Linked DNA regions of Saccharothrix violaceirubra. The protein of the gene in region 1 interacts with the protein of each later gene in a pairwise test. Links are inferred from orthologs where the notes say so. Each region holds a gene or a part of one and is shown on either strand. Other genes may lie near its edges. The genes, in order: F4559_RS29970 and F4559_RS15690.

What was found.
Region 2: the proteins of F4559_RS29970 (region 1) and F4559_RS15690 interact in binary tests that used the Bacillus subtilis proteins (3 or more experiments, as listed by UniProt). The link is inferred for Saccharothrix violaceirubra from one-to-one orthologs.

What each region holds. Positions count from the first base shown.
Region 1 is NZ_JACHJS010000001.1:6,495,411-6,498,715, forward strand. The notes cover bases 221-3,220. They hold F4559_RS29970 (ABC transporter permease), read left to right. Parts: upstream 221-1,126; coding sequence 1,127-2,314; downstream 2,315-3,220. Other genes in these bases: F4559_RS29965 (ABC transporter ATP-binding protein), read left to right, coding at 221-1,130; F4559_RS29975 (cryptochrome/photolyase family protein), read right to left, coding at 2,495-3,220. Also shown: F4559_RS29960 (helix-turn-helix transcriptional regulator), read left to right, coding at 1-207; more of F4559_RS29965, read left to right, coding at 219-220; more of F4559_RS29975, read right to left, coding at 3,221-3,305.
Region 2 is NZ_JACHJS010000001.1:3,298,699-3,302,635, forward strand. Bases 176-3,807 are described here. They hold F4559_RS15690 (efflux RND transporter permease subunit), read left to right. Parts: upstream 176-511; coding sequence 512-3,607; downstream 3,608-3,807. Other genes in these bases: F4559_RS15695 (MFS transporter), read right to left, coding at 3,661-3,807. Outside these bases: F4559_RS15685 (cytochrome P450), read right to left, coding at 1-161; more of F4559_RS15695, read right to left, coding at 3,808-3,937. UniProt on the Bacillus subtilis protein: Required for self-resistance to surfactin, an antimicrobial lipopeptide surfactant produced by B.subtilis. Also required for swarming motility.

The DNA.
Region 1 (3,305 bases):
ATCGCGGCACTGCGGGCCGAGCGGGGTCTGAGCCGGGCCGGCCTCGCCGACGCGGTCGAGGTCAACCCCCAGACGATCGGGGCGCTGGAGCGGGGGGACCACTACCCCAGCCTCGATCTGGCGCTGCGGATCTGCGAGGTGTTCGGGCTGCCGGTCGAGGCGGTCTTCGGCCGCATGCCGTTCGGACGGGCGTCGACCCACGAGTGAGGAGAGCGACCGTGGCACAGGGGGTGCTGGAGATCGACCGGATCTCCAAGCGCTACGGGGAGGTCGTCGCGCTCGCCGACATGACCTTCGACGTCCGCGCGGGTGAACTGTTCGGTTTCGTGGGCAGCAACGGCGCGGGCAAGACCACGACCATGCGCATCGCCCTCGGGGTGCTCGCGGCGGACGCCGGGGAGGTGCGCTGGAACGGCGCACCGGTCACCCTCGACACCCGTCGGCGCATCGGCTACATGCCCGAGGAACGCGGGCTCTACCCCAAGATGAAGGTCCACGAGCAGCTCGTCTACCTGGCCGAACTGCACGGCATGACGACCGACGACGCGCACCGCGGCGCCGACGCGTGGATCACCCGCCTCGGCCTGCGCGACCGGGCCGGCGACGAGGTGCAGAAGCTCAGCCTCGGCAACCAGCAGCGCGTCCAGCTCGCCGCGGCGTTGGTGCACGACCCGGACGTGCTCGTGCTCGACGAACCGTTCTCGGGCCTTGACCCGGTGGCCGTGGACGTGATGAGCCAGGTGCTGCGGGAGAAGGCGGCGCAGGGCGTGCCGGTCGTGTTCTCCAGCCACCAGCTCGACCTCGTCGAACGGCTGTGCGACCGGGTCGGCATCGTGCGCAGTGGCTCGCTGGTCGCGTGCGGCACGGTCGACGAGCTGCGGTCCGGCGGCACGGCGCGGCTGGTCGTGGACGCGCCGGACGCGGGCGCCGGGTGGGCGTCGGCGCTGCCGGGCGTGACCTCGGCGTCCTACGAGGGCACGCGGGCACTGCTCGAACTCGCGCCGGACGCCGACGACCAGGTCATGCTGCACGCCGCACTGGCCACCGGCCCGGTGCGCGAGTTCTCCCGGCAGCGCCCGGCGCTGACCGACCTGTTCCGCAGCGTGGTGGCAGAGGAGGGTCGGGCATGAGCGCGATGACACCCGGACGGGCGGTGTTCCTGGTCGCCCGGCGCGAGTTCGTCGGCAAGGTGCGTACCCGGTCGTTCCTGGTCGGCACGCTCGCAGTGGTGCTGCTGATGGGCGGGATGGCGCTGCTCCAGGCGTTCCTGTTCGACAGCGCCACCAGCGACCGGGTCGGACTGTCCGGACAGGCCACGGTCCTGTCCGCGCCGTTGAAGGAGACCGCGAAGACGTTCGGCCGCGACGTCGAGACGGTCGACGTGACCGACGCGCGGGCAGCCGAGGAACAGGTCCGCGCGGGCGACCTGGACGCGTTGGTCACGGGCGCGCCGGACGCGCTGCGGGTCGTGGTGAAGGAGGAGCTGGACGAGCCGCTGCGCAATTCGATCGACCTGATCGTCAAGCAGCAGGTGCTCAACGCCCAGCTCGCCGAGGCGGGCCTCGACCCGGCCAAGGTCGCGGACAACGTGGCCCGCGCGGCGGTCGACGTGGTCGCGCTGGAGCCCTCGGACGACCAGAAGGGGCAGCGGCTGGCCATCGGGCTGGTGATCGCGATCCTGCTGTACTACTCGCTGCTGGTCTACGGGACGATGGTCGCCCAGGGGGTCGTGGAGGAGAAGTCCAGCCGGGTCGTGGAGATCCTGCTGTCGACGTTGCGGCCGTGGCAGCTCCTGGCGGGCAAGGTGATCGGCCTGGGCCTGGTCGGGTTGGTGCAACTGCTGCTGATCGGCGGCATCGGGCTGACTCTGGTGACCGTGACGGACATCCTCGACGTGCCGGGCGTGGCAACGGGTGCCCTGGCCACCGGCGTGCTCTGGTACCTGCTCGGGTTCTACCTGTACGCCACGGTGTTCGCGGCGGCGGCGTCGCTGGTGTCGCGCCAGGAGGAACTGCAGTCGGTGATCACGCCGATCAGCATGGCCGTGGTGGTCGCGTTCGTGGTCGGCTTCAACCTGATGATCCAGGACGCGTCGGGCACGGCTGTCACCGTGCTGTCCCTGCTGCCGCCGTTCGCGCCGATCCTGATGCCGGGGCGGATGGCGATGGGGGTGGCGCCGCTGTGGCAGGTGGGGTTGTCGATCGTGCTGGCTCTGGGCGCGGTCGTGCTGCTGACCTGGTTGGGCGGCAAGGTCTACGCGAACGCGGTGTTGCGGACGGGTGCGCGGGTCAGGTTGCGGGACGTGCTGCGCTGATCAGCTTCCGCGGTGCCCGTCGGGCGTCCTGGGTGGAGGGTGTCGTTGTGGGGTGAGGGCGGAAGCGTTCAAGCGTCGCTCGCCGCCGGGCAGGCCGCCAAGGCGGGTGTCGTGCCCAGGTTTGCCCCCGTCGTGGGTTGAGTCAGATGCTGCCGGTGCGTGGCCGTGGGACATGGGCTGCTATTTGATCGCCCCGAAGCGGGCCAGGGCCTCTTGGCGTTCGTGGGCGTGGTCGACGATCGGGTCGGTCGGGCGGTGGACCTGTTTGCCCTTCACGTCGCGCAGTTCGGGTACGTAGCGGCGGACGTAGGTGCCGTCCGGGTCGAACTTCTCGCCCTGGGTGACGGGGTTGAAGATGCGGAAGTACGGTGCCGCGTCGGTGCCCGAACCGGCCGCCCACTGCCAGTTGTGCTGGTTGGACGCGAGGTCCCCGTCGACCAGGTGGCGCATGAAGTGCCGGGCACCCCACCACCACGGCAGGTGCAGGTCCTTCACCAGGAAGCTCGCCACGACCATGCGGACGCGGTTGTGCATCCAGCCCTCGGCCAGCAGCTGGCGCATGCCCGCGTCGACGAACGGGTAGCCGGTGCGGCCTTCGCACCACGCCGCGAAACGCTCGCGGTCGTCGTCGAGGTGGATGCGGTCGAAGCGCTTGTCCAGGTTCTCCCGCGCGCTGGACGGGTTGTGCCACAACACGTCCGCGTAGAACTCACGCCACGCCAGCTCGTTGCGGAACGCCTTCGAGCCCTCGTCCGAGCCGAGGTCGGCGAGCAGCGTTCGCGGGTGCACGACGCCCCACTTGAGGAACGCGGAGAACCTGCTCGTGCGGTCGAGGTCCGGGCGGTCGCGGTGGTCGGCGTAGTCGGGTAGGCGTTCGTCGCGGAACGTGCGCCACAGGCGGGTCACGTCGGGCAGACCGTCGCCCTCGGGGAGTCGTTCCGTCTTCTCCGGCGTCATCCAGTCCACAGTGGACTTGTTCGTGTTCGCCGGT
Region 2 (3,937 bases), 3.2 Mb from region 1 along the record:
GTGTCCGCGAGGCGGTCCAGGGCGACGGGCGGGTCGAACGGGCGGCCGGCGTCCCGGTGCATCAGTTCGGCGGGGAGCTGGATGCGCTCCCGGTTGGTGGATTCGGTCCCGGCGGTGGCTTCGCCCGCGTCTTCACGGGTCGACGAAGCGGTGGTGGACATCCCCAGTCCTTGTCCCGGCCCGGTCCCCCGACCAGGCCGTAGCTCGTCACCCACGGTACCAAAACCTGCACGCCGTGCAGCTTTCTTTTCCTCGGCCCGACTACCACGAGTGATCGATATTCGTCTCGAGGGGCGCGCTGAGATGTACAGCGCGTCATGTTCGGCGGCACTTTTCGGGGTAGTGGAGGCCGAAAGAGTGAACCAAGGTCATACGGAAGTCTGAGAAGTCGACTACCGAAGGGCGACCCGGTTCTCAGCACGCGCGTGCGACGCTTCCCGCGTCCCGCCGGCCGTGCCCCGGAGCCGGAGGCGTGCGACACCCCGTGCAGTTCCTTTAAGGAGATTCGTACATGTCCGTGCTGGCCAGGCTCAGCCTCGCCAACCGGAGCCTCGTCGGGCTGCTCAGCCTGGTGGTCATCGGCTTCGGCGTGCTGACGCTGCCCTCGATCAAGCAGCAGTTGTTCCCGTCGATCGAACTGCCGGCCGCCGCGATCGTCGCGCCGTACCCCGGTGCCGCGCCCGACCTCGTCGACCGCCAGGTCGCCGAGCCGATCCAGTCGGCGGTGCGCGGCATCGACGGCGTGGAGGAGGTGCTGACCACCTCGGCGGAGAGCCTCGCGACGATCCAGGTGATGTTCACCTACGGCACCGACATCGACGCCGCCGTCAACCAGTTGCAGCAGGCCGTCAACCGGCTCCAGCCCCGCCTGCCCGAGGGCGTCGAGCCGACCGTGGCGCAGGGCAGCACCGACGACATCCCGGTGGTCGCGCTCGCCGCGACCTCCGGCGACGACGACATCGCCACGGCCGCCCGGCTGCGCGCCGAGGTCGTGCCCGGCATCGAGGAGATCAAGGGCGTCCGCGAGGCGTCGGTCAGCGGCGAACGGGAGCGCGAGGTCACCGTCACGGTCGACTACGGCAAGCTCGGCGCGCGCGGCCTGGACCCGCAGGCCCTGACCGCCGCGCTGCGCGGCGCCGGTGCCGCCGTGCCCGCGGGCGCCGTCGAGCGCGGGACGCAGTCGCTCACCGTCCAGATCGGTGGACCGGTCACCTCGGTCGACGCGCTGCGCGACCTCGTGCTGACCTCGCCCAACGGCCCGGTCAAGCTCCGCGAGGTGGCGACCGTGGAGTCCGCCCCCGCCGCGCTGGCCGTGCTCAACCGCACCGACGGCAAGCCCACGCTGGGCGTCGTCGTCACGATGAACGCCGACGGCAACGCGGTGGAGATCTCCAAGGCCGTGCGCGCCAAGCTCGACGAGTGGGGCAAGGCCGCGGACTCCACGCTCACGGTCGCCTTCGACCAGGGTCCGGAGGTGGAGAAGGCGATCAGCGGCCTGACCACCGAGGGTCTGCTCGGCCTGCTGTTCGCGGTCGTGGTGATCCTGCTGTTCCTGATGTCGTTGCGCTCCACGCTGGTCACCGCCGTGTCGATCCCGCTGTCGGTGGTCGTCGCGCTGATCGCGCTGTGGACCGGCGACCTGTCGCTCAACCTGCTCACGCTGGGCGCGTTGACCATCGCCGTCGGCCGCGTCGTCGACGACTCGATCGTGGTGCTGGAGAACATCAAGCGCCACCTCGGGTACGGCGAGGAGAAGCAGCGCGCGGTGCTCGACGGCACCCGCGAGGTGGCGGGCGCGGTCACCGCGTCGACGCTGACCACGGTCGCGGTGTTCCTGCCGATCGCGTTCGTCGACGGCATCGCGGGCGAGCTGTTCGGCCCGTTCTCGATCACGGTGACCGTGGCGCTGCTCGCGTCGCTGCTGGTGTCGCTGACGATCGTGCCCGTGCTCGCGTTCTGGTTCCTCAAGCGGCCCGTCGTGTCCGACGACCCGGCCGCCGCCGCGGAGGCCAAGCGCCTGGCGGTGGAGAAGGAGCGGCGTGGCCTGCTCCAGCGGATCTACGTGCCGGTGCTGCGGTTCGCCACGCGCCGCCGCCTGGTCACCGTGCTCATCGCCGTGCTGATCTTCATCGGCACGGTCGGGCTCGCCGGTCAGCTCAAGACCGACTTCATCGGCGACTCCGGCGGCACGGCGTTGCAGGGCACCCAGACGTTGCCGCCGGGCACGGGTCTCAAGGCCCGCGACGACGCCGCCCGCAAGCTGGAGGCCGTGCTCGCCGACACCGACGAGATCGAGACCTACCAGGTCACGGTCGGCAGCGACACGAGCATGGCGGCGTTCGGCTTCGGCGGCGACGGCAACACCCGCGTCCAGGCCACCGTCCGCGAGGGCACCGACCTGGAGGCGTTGGGCACCCGCCTGAGCGACAAGATGAAGGGCGTCGAGGGTGCGGGCGAGGTCAAGTTCGGCGCCGGCGCGTCGGGCTTCGGCTCCGACGGCATCGAGGTCCTGGTGACCGCCGACGACGAGAAGTCCCTGCGCGAGGCCGCCGACCAGGTGCAGAAGGCGGTCGAGGGCACGCCGGGCGTCGCCGAGGTCGACAACGACCTGGCGGTCAGCGCACCGCGCGTGCAGGTCGTCGTGAACGAGGACGCCGCCGCCGCGCGCGGGCTCAACGGCCAGGTGATCGGCCAGTTCGCGGCGCAGGCGCTGCGGGGCAGCCCGGTCGGCGAGCTGCCGATCGGCGAGGGTTCGCAGCGGATCGTGCTGCGCACCGGCACCGCACCGGCCGACGTGGACGCGCTCAAGGCGTTGGCGCTGCCCGGCGGCGTGACCCTGGGCCAGGTCGCCGAGGTGTCCGTCGTGGACGGTCCGGTGCAGGTCAAGCGCACCGACGGCGAGCGCAGCACGACCGTGCGCGCCAAGGTGACCGGTGCCGACCTCGGTGCCGTGACCGCCGATCTGGCCAAGCGGCTGGATGCGCTCGACCTGCCCGGCGGCGCCGACCAGGAGATCGGCGGCGTGAGCCAGGACCAGGCCGACACGTTCGCCGACCTGGGGTTGGCGATGCTGGCCGCGATCGCGATCGTGTTTCTGATCATGGTGGCCACGTTCCGCAGCATCGTGCAGCCGCTGATCCTGCTGGTGTCGATCCCGTTCGCGGCGACCGGCGCCCTGGGTCTGCTGCTGGTCACCGGCACGGCGCTGGGTCTGCCGTCGCTGATCGGCATGCTGATGCTGGTCGGCATCGTGGTGACCAACGCGATCGTGCTGATCGACCTGGTCAACCAGTACCGGGCGCAGGGGATGGGCGTGACCGAGGCGGTGATCGAGGGCGGGCGCAGCCGACTGCGGCCGATCCTGATGACCGCGGCGGCGACGATCTTCGCGCTGCTGCCGATGGCCCTGGGCGTCACCGGCGAGGGCGCGTTCATCGGCAAGCCGCTGGCGCTGGTCGTGATCGGCGGCCTGGTCAGCTCGACGCTGCTGACCCTGGTGCTGGTGCCGACGCTGTACACGATGGTGGAGGGCCGCAAGGAGCGGCGTCGGGCACGCCGGGAGGCCAAGCGCGAGCAGGCGCCCCGACGCGAGCCCGTGTCGGTCTGATCCACCCTGCCCAGGACGGCCCCGCCCGCGTTCCGGGCGGGGCCGTCCGCCGTTCAGGCGGGGATCGTCGCCGTGGCGTCGGCCCGGCCGAACGGCCGCCAGGCCGCGACCACGAGCGCGGAGACGGCGACCACGCCGAGCCAGAACGGCGCCGTGACGCCGAACCGCTCGGCGAGCAGGCCCGCGGTCAGGGCGCCGATCGCGGAACCTCCCGCGGTGAGCAGGAACATCGTGCTGCCCACCCGGCCGCGCAGTTCGTCGGGCACGGCGCGCTGGCTGATCGTCTGGCAGATGACGTTCCACACCACGGCGTGCAGGCCGAACGCGGCC